4 regions of the Gracilibacillus xinjiangensis genome follow, and region 2 is predicted to be linked to each of the others. Evidence: riboswitches for the same ligand, from Rfam matches in the RefSeq annotation. Region 2 holds a riboswitch; each other region holds the start of a gene.
What was found. Region 2 has a riboswitch for thiamine pyrophosphate ahead of ACFOY7_RS11990 (3-oxoacyl-ACP reductase). Riboswitches for the same ligand answer to the same signal wherever they lie in the genome.

Region 1: linked by a shared signal. The riboswitch ahead of tenA (thiaminase II) and the one ahead of ACFOY7_RS11990 (3-oxoacyl-ACP reductase) in region 2 are both predicted to bind thiamine pyrophosphate.
Region 3: linked by a shared signal. The riboswitch ahead of ACFOY7_RS08855 (thiamine phosphate synthase) and the one ahead of ACFOY7_RS11990 (3-oxoacyl-ACP reductase) in region 2 are both predicted to bind thiamine pyrophosphate.
Region 4: linked by a shared signal. The riboswitch ahead of tenA (thiaminase II) and the one ahead of ACFOY7_RS11990 (3-oxoacyl-ACP reductase) in region 2 are both predicted to bind thiamine pyrophosphate.

What each region holds. Positions count from the first base shown of each region.
Region 1 covers NZ_JBHSDT010000008.1:783,158-787,357, forward strand. Annotated here, with positions in the region: gene ACFOY7_RS15280 (ABC transporter ATP-binding protein) at 1-839, opposite strand, end outside; gene ACFOY7_RS15285 (ECF transporter S component) at 844-1,434, opposite strand; gene tenA (thiaminase II) at 1,424-2,119, opposite strand; TPP riboswitch at 2,215-2,321, opposite strand; gene ACFOY7_RS15295 (methyl-accepting chemotaxis protein) at 2,472-4,200, opposite strand, start outside.
Region 2 covers NZ_JBHSDT010000008.1:184,474-188,673, reverse strand. Annotated here, with positions in the region: gene ACFOY7_RS12000 (GNAT family N-acetyltransferase) at 1-50, opposite strand, end outside; gene ACFOY7_RS11995 (LLM class flavin-dependent oxidoreductase) at 493-1,800, opposite strand; gene ACFOY7_RS11990 (3-oxoacyl-ACP reductase) at 1,874-2,626, opposite strand; TPP riboswitch at 2,766-2,866, opposite strand; gene ACFOY7_RS11985 (winged helix-turn-helix domain-containing protein) at 2,976-4,160, opposite strand.
Region 3 covers NZ_JBHSDT010000004.1:1,003,078-1,007,277, forward strand. Annotated here, with positions in the region: gene ACFOY7_RS08840 (hypothetical protein) at 1-34, shown strand, start outside; gene ACFOY7_RS08845 (M20 family metallopeptidase) at 91-1,260, opposite strand; gene ACFOY7_RS08850 (ferritin-like domain-containing protein) at 1,366-1,812, opposite strand; TPP riboswitch at 1,964-2,064, shown strand; gene ACFOY7_RS08855 (thiamine phosphate synthase) at 2,164-2,790, shown strand; gene thiO (glycine oxidase ThiO) at 2,774-3,889, shown strand; gene thiS (sulfur carrier protein ThiS) at 3,907-4,110, shown strand; gene ACFOY7_RS08870 (thiazole synthase) at 4,113-4,200, shown strand, end outside.
Region 4 covers NZ_JBHSDT010000001.1:282,654-286,853, forward strand. Annotated here, with positions in the region: gene ACFOY7_RS01305 (acetylornithine deacetylase) at 1-863, opposite strand, end outside; gene tenA (thiaminase II) at 856-1,557, opposite strand; TPP riboswitch at 1,666-1,765, opposite strand; gene ACFOY7_RS01315 (SDR family oxidoreductase) at 2,318-3,235, opposite strand; gene ACFOY7_RS01320 (hypothetical protein) at 3,372-3,542, shown strand; gene ACFOY7_RS01325 (spore coat protein) at 3,829-4,200, opposite strand, start outside.

The DNA.
Region 1 (4,200 bases), 600 kb from region 2:
ACTATTGCGTTCTCTACATGGATTAAGCCCTTCTTACTCCTATATCCGGTTAAGTGATGTATTGTCATTTCAGGCACTGGTTTTTCAGCATACTGGAGATAGGATGGAATATTTTCTTCCCAAACTCCTGGATACCAAATTCCGTATTGCCGAAAGAGATCTTTATAATGATTGATGACGTAATTCGGTTCCCCATCTGCAACAATGGCACCTTGAGAATCCAACATGATCATCCTGTCAGCAAAATCATAAACATGTTCTATCTTATGTTCCACAATGATAACCGTTTTATCTGAAGCTATCTTCCTAACTGATTCCCATACTTGTTGTGTTCCTTCGCTATCTAACATTGCTGTTGGCTCATCTAAAAACATAACATCTGGCTGTAATGCGAGTGTACTAGCAATTGCTAACCTTTGTTTCATTCCACCAGACAATTTGTCAATCTTCGTATGAGACTCAGGTAAAACTAAACCTACTTTTTCCATATAGAATTGAATTCGATCAGACATTTCCTCATGCGGTATTTGAAGATTTTCTAATACAAAAGCTATCTCTTCATCAACATACGGCATACAAAATTGGGTATCAGGATCTTGAAAAACATAGCCAGAATGTTTCGATAATTTACTATCCGCACACTTCATGGGGATTTCTACAGAGTGTGGAATAATACCTGCAAGTATCTTGAGCAATGTTGATTTCCCCGCTCCGGATGGTCCAACCAAAAGTACCTTCTCCCCTTTATTTATAGAAAGCGAGAAATCCTTAAATAAAAAGGACTTCTCATCAGGAAACTTAACTTTTAACCCTTCTATACTCACTTCAACTTGATCCATTCTCTCACCTTACCTCTTCATCCAGTGCCTGGTAATGCTTCTGATTAACTGGTCTAACTAAGTTTGTTACACCTGTTTTCTCTAAAGCTTTCACTAGATAAAATGCAAAAAAACCAGTAATAACTATTGCACCGAGTGTCCTGAATACAATTAAAAGGGTTAAGTTCCACCAGACTAGTTCCTGTATATAGCCATAATAAGTATCTAACCAAAGGGAACCAATCGTTGCCCCAATTGCCGCAAGACACATCACAAAAATACGGTGATTCTTATAACGGAATATTGCAAATATCAGTTCACAGCCCAGTCCTTGTACTAGACCATATAACAGAAGGCTAATTCCCCACTGACCACCAAATAGAAATTCTCCTTGTGCTGCAGCTAATTCTGCCAGGAGAGCAACACCTGGTTTTCTGATAATTAAGAATGCGACAGTTGCTGCCATAAACCACATCCCATAAACTAATTGGTCAATGTGTAATCCAAATACGGAAAGAGTATTATATAATGGACCCCAGATTTTATATATCACACTAAATACGATTGCAATAACAATGGTAACTAAAATATCTGTAAGAGTTAGTTTATTTTTCATTAGCTAACATTCCTTTCGATAATACAGTCTCCCATGTCTCCATTTGATACGCCATTTCCCAAAACAGTAATTCATAATTACTGCTAATAACAAAATGTTCCTTCATCCGTTCTTGATCCGCTTCTGTAACTTGACTGGCTATTTCGTCCAAGCGATCAATTTGTTCGTTCACTAAATTACCAAACCAGTCACCGCCATATGCGGAAATCCATTTTTGATAGACAGGATGGTCCGGCTTACAATCTTTTAATTTTTCCCCAACCTCAAAATAAAGCCAATAACAAGGAAGTATTGCTGCAATTACATCACCTAGATGTCCTTCATATGCAGCACGATACATATGTGAAGTGTAAGCATATGCGGTGGGTGATGGCTTAAAAGCTGCCTTCTCTTCTTTTGTAATACCTAAAATGTCCGAAAAGCTTCGATGTAACTCTAGTTCGGCTTCATATGTACCTTGAGCATGTGATGCCATACGATAGGTGCTCTCGAGTGAATTCGCCTTGGCTGCACCTAATGATTGGATACGGGCAAAATGGGATAAATAATATGCATCCTGCAGGACATAGTATTTAAAACAATCAATGGGTAAGGTCCCTTGACCAATTCCTTGTACAAATGGATGGTCAAAACTTGCCTGCCAAATCGGATCAACTTCTATTCGTAAAATTTCTGAAAACTTCATTTCATTTCCTCCCTTTATTTAACCACAAAAAACCACTATCATTACCAACGTAAAGATAGTGGTCATAAATACAGAAAAATTTATGATAAATAAAGGATAATCCTTCGCCACTTCCCTACGCTGGTATAAACCAGATCAGGTTCTAAGGGTCTTAAAGTAATACTTTAATCTCAGTCTTTAAAAGACACCCCTAGTGGAATTACGGGTTATATAATTTCGTCTCTACTATAACAGATATTGCTAACTTGTCAATACAATTTTTAACAAAAAATGAATTCATTCAATACTCAGTCATTTACTTTGCTGCCGAGATCCCTTCACCTGTTCGACGGAATGGGCTTATATTCCAGGTTTATATTTCAAATTTTTGAACAACACCGTGAAGCTTTTTAGACAGGTCATTTAATTCAGTAATATTAGTGATAATTTGATTCATTGATTGACTTGTTTGTTCTGACGTAGCAGTGGTTTCTTCGATACCCGCAGCTGATTGTTCGGATATCGATGCAACCTCTTGTAAAGCTCCATTCATTCCTTGGCTGCTTGAAGTTATTTCAGTTAAGTTTTCAGAGATGTTTTGTATATTTTCTACAACTAATTTAACCGCATGATTTATTTCTTCAAAGGTTCGACCTGTTTCTTCAATCTGTGATGTTCCTTCTTTGACTTCTCTATATCCGCCTATCAGGGAATTTGATACAGTTGTTGTCTCGTCCTGAATACTGTGTACAATGACTGTAATATCTTTCACAGAGATACCTACTTGCTCAGCTAGTTTACGCACTTCGTCTGCAACTACCGCAAAACCTTTGCCATGCTCCCCAGCTCTTGCCGCTTCAATTGCAGCATTTAATGCAAGTAAGTTAGTTTGTTCAGCGATTTCTTTAATAACGGAGATTAGCTTCGTGATCTCATGAGATTTGCTGTCAAGCACTTTCATTTTATCAACTGCTTCTGTAACAATTTGATCAATCCGTTCCATTTGTGCAATAGATTGTCCCATTAAGTTCTTTCCATCCGTTATCAGCACCTCTGCAGAAGATGTAGAATTTGCAATTGATTCAGCGTTTTCGTTTGTTGTCATTATTTTTTCACTGAATTTTTGCATCTCTTCCGTTAATTCACTTAAAAAGTTTGCTTCATTATCCGATCCTTTGGCTAACCCTTCCATTGTAAGTGATACTTGCTCAGCACCTGTATGTACCTCTTTGGCACTAGCTTTTAGTGCAGTACTTCGTTCACTGACGACATCAGAGATATCAGTAATATGTTGAATCATGTTACTTAAATTCTCTCTCATTGTATTAATTGCATTAATCAGTTTACTAATCTCGTCTTTTCCTTTGTATTTGATGTTCTCTATGTTTAATTTACCTGCTGCAATCTGATTACTATATTCAATTACTTTCTGTAAGTTACTGGATATATTTCTGCTAATAAAGAAAACGGCTAAACAACTTAATATTATGGATACAATAATAGAAACAATGAGCGTAGTATATGTATTACTCTGAGCAATCTCAGCTTTTGCTACAGCTTGTTCCATATCTTGATTAATAATATCAACAAGTACTTCTAAAACTGCCACCGTTTCTAACTGTAGTTGGTTTAAACTTTGTGCATTTCTTTTCGCTGTAACAAAATCATTTACTTCAACAGCAGGAATTACATCGCTTACAAAAGTGTCATTCATTTTATTCATATTCGTAATAACAAGAGTAAATAATTCATTTGATTCTGGCGTATCCATATATTGTTCTAACTCTGCTGTAAGAAGGTCAAATTGATGTCTTCTATCTTCATACTCCGAAACAAACGATTGTGTGGAATAATGAACGTAATTAGCGACCCTTAACCCCATTGATTCAGTTAATGTACTCATTTGTGAAATATCCAAAGCAATTTTACTTCTTTTTTCTATTTCTTGAATATTATTACCTACATCTTTCACTAATCCTGTTGCGTAAATGGTCGATATACTAAATAAAATAATAACTGCCGCAAATGATAACGCTATCTTTTTACCTATACTTAAATGGTTAAATAAATGAACATTACGTAATTTAATCCTTTTAACTTCA
Region 2 (4,200 bases):
TCCTCTGGTTGAAATTCCCGTATTATTAGTCTTTCTGTAATTATGTACATAACCTTCTCCTCAAATGATCTGCTTCATAAATGAATAAGGATGCATTCACTAAACCAAGGAAAGCTGCCTTATCGTTTTTCTTTTTTGAGTTCTTCCTGAAGTTTTTTTAGCTCTTCGGATTGAATGAGAATATTATTATTTATTTTCCGCAGTGCATCGTAAATTGCCAATAATCCACCGAAAACCAATATACCTATTAAAGAATCATCTATTTAGTCAAAAGAAAAAAGTACAAATTAAACGAATAGAAATAAATTACTACCACGGTCATGTGTAACAATACAACTGAACCATAAATAAGTTGCTTTTCCAACAGGTGGACATTCATAAATGGCTACTAGTTTTTAGCACAGGAATTATTTAAAGTCATAAGTGAAAACTCTTGTTGCAAAGTAAACGAATCTACTTTTTTTGCTTTCTTATTCAACATTAGCACCTGAACTACGTTAATCCTAAATGTTCACGAAAAGTATGACCTTCATATTCCCTTCTGAAAATACCTCTTTTTTGTAATTCAGGAACAATTAGTTCAACAAAGTCTTCTAAACTACCGGGTAATGTAGGGGGCATAAGATTAAATCCGTCAGCCACACCAGCTTCAATCCAGACTTCCATCTGATCCACAACTTCTTCGGGTGTACCTATCAGCGTATGATGTCCACCGCCTGCATTAAGATATCCTAATAATTCTCTTACTGTTGGTTGTGTATCATTAATTATTTCTAATATCGTTTCGTACCGACCAACTGGACCATTAAATTCTTCTACTGGGGGTAACTGAGGTACTTCTTTATCGATTTCCCAATTAGAACAGTCTTGTTGAATAAAGAAACTCAACTGTTTTAAAGCTGTTTCAAGAGGTAATTGCTCATCTAATGCTGCTTTTTTGGCTAAAGCTTCTTCTTGAGTATGCCCTACATAGGTCACTAAGCCTGGAAATACTTTAATATGTCTATTGCTGTCTTCGCTTTGTTTAACTTGTTCATCTAATTTTTCACGGAATCTTTTGGCTTGCTTTAAGTTCCACGACACTGAATAGACTGCATCGGCATATTTCGCGGCTAATGCAATGCCTTGTTTAGATGCACCTGCTTGCATTGATACTGGTTTGCCTTGCGGACTTTTTGGCGTAGTGGATGGGCCATACACTTTAAAATAGGTACCATTGTGGTTAATAGGCTGAATGTTTGAAGGATTGATCAATTTTCCTTCTTCTCGATCATGTAAAAAATCATTACTGTCCCATGAAAGAAATAACTTATTCATTAATGCAGCGAATTCATCTGCCTTCTCATAGCGTTTGTCATGAGAAGGCAGTCCTTCCATACCATGATTTAACGCTTCAAAATCAGTCATTGACGTAACAAGGTTCCAACCGACACGTCCTTTTGTAATATGGTCTAAACTCAATAGTTGTCTGGAAGCTGTGAAAGGATTAGAAAAAGTACTTGAAATGGTTGAAACCAATCCTACATGATTTGTCACTTGAGAAATAGCAGTTAAATTAACTACTGGATCAAACCAGAATGCTGGCATATTACTGGAATCTTTACCCGCAAATGATTGGTTATCAGCAAAGAATACTGCGTCAAAGTAGCCCCTTTCTGCTAACTGTGCTAAAGACTGGTAATAAGAAATGTCTCCAATACGTTCAACACTTGAATCAGGCATTAACCAGGCAGCTTGATGGTGTCCACAACCATACAGCAAAACACCTAAGTGGAGTTGTTTTCCTTTAGTTTTTGTCATTTGTTTACACCTCAAAATCCGTCATTATTCATTGTCTGTTTTTTTGCAGGATGAACTATGCTAATTTAAGCGTTTAGTTCATTGTCAAACCGCCATCTACGGTGAAATTTTGTCCTGTAATACCGTTCGCGTTTTCCGAAGATAAAAAAGCGACCATATTGGCTACATCTTGAGGCGTTGTCACCTTCTTCATTGGCGTTGATTGAGCAATTAAATCGAAAACTTCTGGTGTTGTAACAGCACTGGCGTCAGTCGTTTTTAATAATCCACCTGAAACTACATTCGCTTTTATACCATATTGTCCTAATTCTGAAGCGATATTACGTGTAAAACCTATTAATCCAGCTTTAGCTGTTGTATATTCGTGGTAGGGTACAACAGGATTTTGATATAGATTAGTACCTATACTTATAATACTTCCATTTTGTCGTTCAATATATTGAGGTGCTATGCTTTGAACGACATTAAATGCTGCTTTTAAAGTACCATCTAATTGCTTTTGATAGTCATCCCACGTGAGTTCTGTGAAGGTTTTCTGTTTGTTTGGATCAAATTTGAAGTCTACTAATGCATTGTTGACTACCACATCTATTTGGCCAAAATATTCCGTTGCTTTTTTTATCAATTTATCTACTTCTTTACGGTTTCTTACATCAGCCTGAATTGCAATAGCATTCTCTTCCCCAATCTCAGATACGAGCTTCTCAGCAGCATCTTTGCTTTTATAGTAATTGATAACCACTTGAAATCCTTGTTCTGCCAATGTCTTTGCAATAGTTGCTCCTAAACCTCTACTACTACCTGTTACTAATACTGTTCTAGTCATCATAAAAACTCCTATATTTTAAATTTTGTTGAAACCAAATAATAAAATGCTAGATAAAAAAATACGCAACCTTCCCCCGGAAAGTTGCGTAAAACAAATAACTACATATGAAAATAAGGCACAATCGTTCCTTAAGTATGTAATAAAGTTTACACTTTCCTACGCTAGTTTTAACTAGTTCAGGTTCAAAGGGTTTGAGGTAAAACTCATCTCAGTTAAATAACACCCCTAGTGCATATATTTAAGTTATATTCAATGTATAGTTTTAGGAAATAAATGTCAAGTGAAAATAGTAAAGTTATCGTATTCTATAAATTTGTTATTCTTCACCCGTCCTTCCATAAGAATCTCAATCAACAACTATCGTTTCACAGCTATTAAAAATCGCAAACTTCTCGAAACAATTGTCCAATGCTGTTTGCAATTGTTTTGTTTGCTTCACACCTTTCTCATACCAGATGTTCTTAACGACAAGTCTCTTGGCCTTTCTCTCTGCAATTACCTCGACTCGCCCAATGAAGGTCTCTCCGTATAGTAGAGGCAACACATAATGGCCGTATTTCCGTTTGGATGCTGGCGTATAAATCTCCCAGGTGTAATCAAAGCCAAATAGTTCGTTGATTAGCTTTCTGTCCCAAATTAAATTATCCAATGGGGCGATTAACTCGCAGCGAAATTTCCAAGTCGGGTTTTGCAGGACCGTTTCAATTAATGGCAAGTCCTCCGCACAACAGTACAGTATATCCTTCATTCCTTCCACGGAGACAGCTATAATCCGAGCTTCGTCCAATAGCTGGCGAAAAACCTCTTTGCGCTGCTCCGCTTTCAACCCCCATATGTTCAACCAGGCATGGGACGCGCGATTCCATAAAAGGCCAACCGCACCGATTCGGCGGAGTACGCGCCACTTGTGATGGTCAAGCTGATCTGGCAGCGGATCCGGCACATTTAGCAAATGGGGCGGTATATATTTCTCGGCGATATCGTAGTATTTACGCGTGCCTTCTTTATGATGGATAATCAAATCGCCTGTCGAGTACATCTGCTCCAATACCGAACGAGATGAGTTATTGCCACCGCTCCAGTGAATGGCTGATTGCCACGAGAAATCCCCATCCAATTCTATATCTTTTGAACTCAGGGCACCGTGTTTTTGAATAAGCGTCCGAACTTCCTTTGTTAACGCCGGCATTTCAGGATAATTATCAGCATGTTTTCGGGCAACCTCCCTGTATCTTTCAAAATACGGCCAGTCCTCGACAGGGATAATCGCCAGGTTCTTATCAGGATAATCAACCAACTTTCTATCTATGTACAGCAACTCATCAAGCATTTTCTTGGAAAATCCGTTAATTCGCGACTGCAGCACAAGTTCAGCATTTTTTCCGCAAACATCTATCGGGTCAAATTGAATACAGCCAGCCTGCCGAACAAAATCTAATACACCCTGCTTTTCTGCAAATTTATATCCGCCCAGCAGTCCTTGTTTTAACAATATAAATTGCCGTGCCTGACGGTGCGTTAATTTGATCATTTCGTACCTCCTGCTTCAAAAGCACATGGATAAACAACGC
Region 3 (4,200 bases), on a different contig from region 2:
CTGGAAAGCAAATAATCCGGACAAATTCAGTTGAACCGTCCGGATTATAGTATGGATTAACTCCTTTTGCCAGCCTCTTTTGTAGCGGGGTTAGAGTAGATTAGCTTCCATTACTGTACTAATTAATGTTTTGGCAGCAATCTTCATCGCTCTTTCGTCAAAGTCAAACATTGGATGATGATGTGGTACAAATTGGTCTTTTTTTTGAGCACCAGTAAAGAAAAATGCCCCAGGTCTTTCTTCTAAATAATATGCAAAATCTTCACCGGTCATACTCGGAACACTCATTTCAGCGCTGTTTACTTCTTCCAAATTTTCCGCAGATTGAATAATTAGTTCCGCATGGATGGAGTGATTGACAACAGGACGATAGCCTTTTTGATAATCAAATGTATAATCTGCATCATAGCTTTGGCATGTGCCTTTAATTATCTTTTCCATTTCAGTAATAATCAGTTGTTGTAATTCTGGATCAAATGTTCGGACCGTTCCTTCCATTACTGCTGTATCCGGTATAACATTATAGGCGTTCCCTGCATGAAATTTGCCGATAGAAAGAACTGCAGTAGTCAATGGATCTAATTTTCGACTAACAATCTGTTGTAAATTAGTGACAAGCTGTGACCCAATGACGATGGGATCTTTCGTCTGATGCGGGATTCCTCCATGCCCGCCATTCCCTTTTATCGTAATGGTAAACTTATCCGCAGCCGCCATAAAATTTCCTGGTGCTGTTTGAACAATTCCATAAGGAGTGTTTGTCCAAAGGTGTGTACCATATACATAATCTACTCCGTCCAGGGCACCATCAGCAATCATTGGCTGAGCACCGCCAGGAGCTACTTCTTCTGCATGTTGATGAATAAATATAATCGTGCCGGGAAGTTGTTCTTTATATTTATTTAGTACTTTCGCAATAGTTAGTAATGTTGCGGTATGACCATCATGGGCACATGCATGCATAACCCCTTGATTCTTTGAGCGATAAGGGACATTTTTTTCGTCTTCTATTGGAAGGGCATCAAAATCCGCTCTTAGAGCAATCGTTTTACCGGGTTTAGCACCAACAAGTTTTGCAACAACACCATTGCCTCCAACACTTGCCCGGAAAGGTATGTTCAATTTGTTGTAAAATTCCTGAATATATTTGGCTGTTTTGTATTCATGGAAAGACAGCTCGGGATGCTGGTGTAAATATCGGCGGATTTCAATCATCTCATCATAATTATTATCTATTTCCTGAAATAATTCGTGAAGCATGGTTTCCCCTCCTTTTTCGAGTAATTATAACATAGCGGGAAAAAGAAAACAGACTTCCAGATTGTACTGGAAGTCTGTTTTCTATCTATAAATAATGGGAGAGGGTTAGCTAAAAAATGATTTGTCTGAAAGTAATCTTGCTGTTTCTTCTTTATGGTGTGTTTCATCTGCAATCATATCATCTAATTTTACAACCAGTTCTGTAAATCCTAATTCTTCTGCTTGTTTTTTACGTTTTTCATATCGTTCAATTGTTTCTGTTTCCGCTTTTAGTGTAGCTTCTAACATTTCCTGTACATCCGTTAATTGTTCTACTTTTGCAGGAGTAGTTGTAGGCGTTCCACCTAATGTTTTAATCTTATCTGATAAGTATAAAGCGTGTCCGATCTCATCATTAATTTCATCTTCAAAAAATGGTTTTAATAATGAGCGGTATAGTCCTGAAACCACTGATGCGTGATACGTGTACATGATAGTTGCAGCATATTCGTTTGCTAAATCAACATTCAATCCATCTAATAACTGTTGCAGTTTTTCTTGATCTTGTGCCATTTGTAATAACATCCTTTCATTATTTTCTTTCTAATATATATCTTCCCATATTCGAGTAAAATAAACATTTGACATGAATAGATATTGGCGGGAATTCCAATTATATGTTATGCTGTATATGTAAGCGATATATCCTTTAATTGAATAATTGATTGAACACTAGGGGAGCCTTATGCGGCTGAGACGAATTTATTCGGACCCTTTGAACCTGATCTGGTTAACACTAGCGGAGGGAAGTGGTGGAACAAGTGAGTACTTTACTTATGAAATCATAACACCACTCTTCTTTACTGGAAGGGTGGTTTTTTTCTGCCATTTTCCTCACTATATGGATGGATTGGAGGTTTTGCTATGAAAGGGATTCACCTGATCACGAATGGAAAATCAACAAAAAAGGAACTAGCACAATTAAGAACGATGCATCATTATTTTGATTATATTCATGTAAGAGAAAAATCAAAAACTGCTGCAGAACTAATGCAAATACTTGATTTCTTAGCAGGTATCGGTATCCCATTATCTAAAGTCATCATAAATGATCGAGTTGACCTTGCTGTGATGAAAGGGTGTACTGGTGTTCAACTAGCTTACAATAGTCTGCCGGTAACATTAGTGAAAAAACAATTTCCAGATTTAAAAATAGGTAAATCTGTACATTCAATCGAAGAAGCTTGGAAAGCGGAAAAAGATGGTGCTGACTTTATTTTATATGGACACATCTACCACAGTAAATCGAAACAAGGAGTAAAGCCTAGAGGAATTCAAGCATTACAGCGTGTTGCAAAATCTATCTCCATCCCAACAATTGCAGTGGGAGGAATCCATCCAGAGCAAGTGGAGGAAGTCTTGGGTGCAGGGGCAAAAGGATTAGCGATGATCTCCGCTTTTTGGGAATCGCCTGCGCCTTTGCAAGCGGCAAAGGCTTATTATGAAAGATTCAATCATTGGGAGGAGGAACATTTTGAGAGAACATTATGATCAAATTGTTGTAGGTGGTGGCGTAATTGGTTGTTCGATTGCTTATCAATTAAGCAAAAGAGGATATCGGGTCCTGGTAATAGAAAATGATGTAATCGGAAGTGGTGCATCAAGTGCTGCTGCAGGTATGTTAGGAGCACAGTTGGAATTCTCTTCAGATAGTGCATTATTTCACTTTGCAAGACAAAGCCGTGCTTTTTTTCCTGAATTGTCAAGGGAATTAGAAGAAGCGAGTGGAATTAATATTGGATTAATCCAAAAAGGAACGATGAAGTTAGCATTTACTGAGAAACAATTGATTGAATTGAAAGAGATTGCCAGGTTTCAAGGAAAAGCTGGTGAGTCAGCTCTTCTCCTTACCCAGAAGGCTGCGTTATTAAAAGAGAGAAGATTAACAGGAAATTTCCTTGCTGCTTTATTTTTTCCTGATGATGGTCAGGTTTCTGCCCCTCAATTAACACTAGCTTTTGCTAAAGCTGCACGAAACCATGGAGCAGTGTTGTTAGAACATACCCAAGTTAGTGAATTGATCGAACAGGAAAATGGCCTAAAAGGTGTAAGAACAACAAATGGTCTATATTATTCTGATCAAATAGTGATGGCAACAGGTAAAGATACAACCAAGTGGTTACCTTATGATTTAGCTATTACTCCTGTAAAAGGGGAATGCATTTCGGTAAGACCAGACCAGCCATTAATCGAAAGTACGATATTCTCTGATGGATGCTACTTAGTACCAAAAAATGATGGCAGCATTATCATCGGTGCTACATCTCTTCATGGTATTACAGATAAAACGGTTCGTGTGAAAGGTGTACAACAATTACTAACAAAAGCAAGGAAAATTATCCCTGCTATCGAACATGCACAGTTAGAGCACTTCTGGGCAGGAATTCGACCACAAACTAGCGATGGTTTTCCTTATATAGGAGAGGTGCCTGGCAGGGATGGAGTATATGTTGCTGCAGGGCATTATCGCAATGGCATCTTGTTGTCACCGATTACAGGAATGATGGTAGCGGATTTAATCGAAGGAAAAGCAGCTGCTAAATATGCTGCAAGCTTTGCTCTAAACAGAGTGCAGCGAGCATTTGTGTAAAGGGTGTGTTATCGAAGATGAAGCTGATTATTAATGGAGATCCATTAGAATTGCAAACAGATGTGAAAAATATAGAAGAATTAATCACAGCTTTAGGCCTAACTGACAAATCATTAATTGTAGAACACAATCAAACCATATTAAAAAAACAAGATCATAAGAAAGTAAGTGTCTCAAATGGAGACCAATTAGAAATCGTACATTTTGTTGGAGGAGGATAATCATGTTAAAAGTAGGGAAATTTCAGTTCACCTCAAGATTATTGTTAGGAACAGGAAAATATCCGGATTATGAGATACAGAAAAAAGCTG
Region 4 (4,200 bases), on a different contig from region 2:
TAGCTTTCATTCGGATAGAAATGAACGGTAACCCATAAGCTACATTCATCTGCAACAAATGCTGCATGTCTGCCCCCTTCTATAACTGCTGGGTTAATGGTATTTGTACCTCGTTTAAAACCGGGATAGCTTTTCAATTCCGACCATTGTCTCTCTAAATCTTGCAAACTAGCAATAATTTGCATCATCTTCTCAATCGCACTAGCACCTTTATTAGGGTTTTCTGATTGGTTTAAATCTGCCCTCATTGCGTCATGAAACACTTCTTTACTCTTTACAGTGATCCATCCAGTAATAACACCACCTTGTCCTTGAATTTGACAATCACTACTATCAACAACCAGCGCAAAATCTGATCTGTAACCTTTCTCTATACAAGATAACGTACCTGCTTCTCCCGCCTCTTCACCGATAACTGTCTGGATTTGCAGATCTCCATTTAAGGATACGCCTTGCTCATTTAAAATTTTTACAGCTAACAATGTTGCAGCAACTGCACCCTTCATATCCGCTACACCACGACCATAAACATAACCGGATTTCTCGGTTAATTCAAACACGGGTACCGTCCAATTCGCTTCATCTCCCACTTCTGCCACATCAATATGTCCATTAATTACCAGACTGTTGTACTCCTTTTTATTTTTCCCCTCCTTCATTGCAACCAGATTGGGGTCATTTGGGAACACATCCCAGCTAGTTGTAGTAAATCCTTCGTTTTCTAAAAAGTCGGCAATATATGTTTGAAGTTCTCCTGTATTTCTAGCAGGTGGACTAACTGTTGGAAAGCTAATTAAATCTGCAAGAATTTGCTTTAATTCATCCTGATACTCATCTACTAAGTCTACTGTTAGATTAGCCAAACTGTTTCTCCCCTCTCACGTTTACTGGCCATTGCTCTTTTTTCTCAACCATATTCCAAAACATGTATTCAAATTGGCTAGTTCTAATGACAATCTCCTCTAATCTTTTTAATTCTCGTTCTGATTTTCCTTTTGCTTGTTGATTCATTAGTCTTTTGCACTTTTCAGCTAATTCTGTAAATTCATCTGATGCATACATATTCACCCAGCTGCTGTAGAAATTGTCATCTAATGCCCCAGGCCATTCAGCGAGTGATTTACCAATAAAATTATAGCTCCACTCACATGCAAGAACTGCTGCTATTACATTTTCCACTCCACCTCGTTGAGATACATTTAACATATAACTAGTGTAAGCAGTAGTAATGGCGGAAGGTTCTGTTGTCTCCAGTTCTTCTGCTGTAATACCAAAGTCCGCTGCATAATTACGGTGGAGGTCCATTTCCATATCAAGTACACCATGCAGTAATTTTGCAAAGACAGTCATTGTCTCCAAGTCTTCTGCTTTCGCACTGCCTAATGCAAATAATCTAGAATAGTCGATTAAATATACATAGTCCTGTTTTAGCCAATGCTTGAATTTCTCTTGGTTTAATGTCCCTTCTCCAATCCCCTTTACAAAGGGGTGTTCCAAATAACTCTTCCAGATTGGTTCGACACGTGTCCATAAATGTTCTGTAAATAAGTTGCTCATTATTTCCCTCTCCTTTTTAAAAAGATTTACTAGAGGAACAAAAAACCCATCACCAGTTAAGGAGATGGGTATAGCATTTAAACTACAGATTTATTGTTACATCCATAATTATTTGCCACTCCACTTCCCTACGCTAGTGTTAACTAGATCAGGTTCAAAGGGTCGACCTTTCATCTCTCAGCATTTACATGCTCCCCTAGTAGAAACTATATTTAATTGTTAATTATTAGTATAAAGGATAAGCAATGGTAATTCAAATCCCGCTGCGGAATACGTAATAGTTGAATAATGAGGTAAAAGATTGGATAAACGAGTATAACCCCTTCGAAAAAGCTCCAATAGCATTTCCTTTTATTTTGTCACCAATATTTAGCTTTTCAAATTCCGCTTTGGAGATTTCAGCTATTTCTTAATGGTAACTTTCGTCAAGGCAGCCTCCTCAAGTACAGCATAATAAGTAATTCTTCCAAAAAGATCATTAAATACAGTTTTCCCCTCCACTTTCATCTCTGTCTGTCCTTTTCTTGATTTCTTACCAGTTCAGCTAGTTCCATTGATTCATTAATCCAACAAGATAAAGGCAACAAATATAACAAAACCAGTGATATGTAGAAAAAGTCATGCTAAAAATTCCATTAGAAATCTCCTTTAGCGATGATAATTAATAATTATATAACTGAACAGGGATTTAAAACTCCCATTGGAAATTAGCACAGTAAAGACTGTTCTCTACTGAGCTATTCCAAACGGAGATATTACTTCACCCAAAAACCTGCCCACCATTCACATGCAAGGTTTGTCCTGTTACAAAACGGGAGTCATCTGAAGCAAGATATACAAAGGTTGGGGCAAGCTCAAATGGTTGACCATCACGGTTCATCGGATTAAGCGCAAGACTAACTTGGTCAGGGGAAAAGCTTGATGGGATTAATGGTGTCCAAAACTTCCCAGGTGCAACGGCATTTACTCTGATTCCTTTTTTGACCAGGTTCCTCGCAAGGGCCCGTGTAAAACCGATATTTGCTCCTTTTGTAGCCGTATAATCGATTAATTGTTCGTTCCCTTCAAACGTAACTACAGAAGAGGTATTTATGATCGAACTTCCCGCACTTAAATATTCTAGCGCTTTCCTTGTTGTATAGAAATGGGAATATATATTCACTTTAAACGTATCATCAAACTGTTCGTCAGTAATATCTTGCAAATCTAATTGTTGGAATTGGATTCCTACATGATTGCAGAGTATATCGAGTTGCCCAAACTTTTTGACAGTGCTTTCCACAATAGCCTGACACTGCTGTTTTACTCGCAAATCCCCTGGCAACAGTAAACAACCTTTCCCTATTTCTTCAATTCTGGCTTTCGTACGATTGGCATCCTCATGTTCATCTAAGTAGGCAATCGCTACATTGGCTCCTTCCTTAGCAAAGGCAATCGCAGCTGCTGCACCTATACCACTATCACCACCTGTAATAAGGGCAACTTTCCCCTCTAGCTTCCCACTCCCTATATAGTTAGGATTTTCAACAATCGGCGCCGGTACCATTAGTTTCTCTACTCCAGGCTGTCTATATTGACGTTGCTCCGGAACCGTCAAGGCAACCTCTTCATATCGCGTTATTTCCCCGTAATTAGGATACATTGGATAATAATCAGGATTTAGTCTTTTTTCAGACATTGTTAAATACCCTCCTCCACTCTTTTGTATGGATTACTTTATGTTTAATAGGCATCCGCCGTGTTTGTCCCATTTAAAATAGATACTGGCTCGAATTTCACATTGGCGCATATTTTAATAAGTGGAGGTGATAATTATGGAATATTACTATAATCCAAAAGTACACTATTTATTGATGAATGAATCCTTCGGAAAAGACACCATTATATATGATCATAATAAGAAGCCATTCTACGGACCGAAAATTGGACTTAGACCGCCTTATTACTGTAACCCGCGTTATGAGCAAAACTATCCGCTAATTTAATTAAACTTCATGGGTCTGTTTTCCCCATCGTCCGTTCCCTTCCATTACGGTAGCTATAATTCCTGGTATTTCCTGATTCACGAAATACCCTATGTGATATTTTCCAGACGGTTACTCACGTTTATTAACAAAATCATACTCTTTTTTTACTAATTAAGAAAATATATGTAAATATTTTACCCACCTAATTATCCAGTTGCATCTTCCAAAATAAGGAGGCCTCCGCTAAGTGGAGACCTCCTTATAGGAGATAAACAAATTATTAGAGATAAAAGATTTGAGATACTTATAAAATGTCCAGGCGGGCAACCAATGCGAGTAATACTTGTAATAACACTTGTGCGTTTACTGCAATATCAGTGTCAGTTGTTGTGATTTTTACCCCTCTAGAATTTTCTACATAAGTTTGTTGTTTATTCACTTGACTAGACTTAATCTTTTCATGGAGATCTTGGGTAATTCTTTCCGCCTTATCACTGTCCGCAATGGAAATACTAATGACCAAAGCTATAGCAGCTTGGAGTCCAACCTGTACATTTAGTGCAGCCTGCGTATCCGTTGTAGTGACTTCCACATCACATGAATCTTTAATAATTATCGACTCAAAAGATTCCTGTACAGTTTTGATTTCTTGATTTGCCTCTTGAGTATCATCACT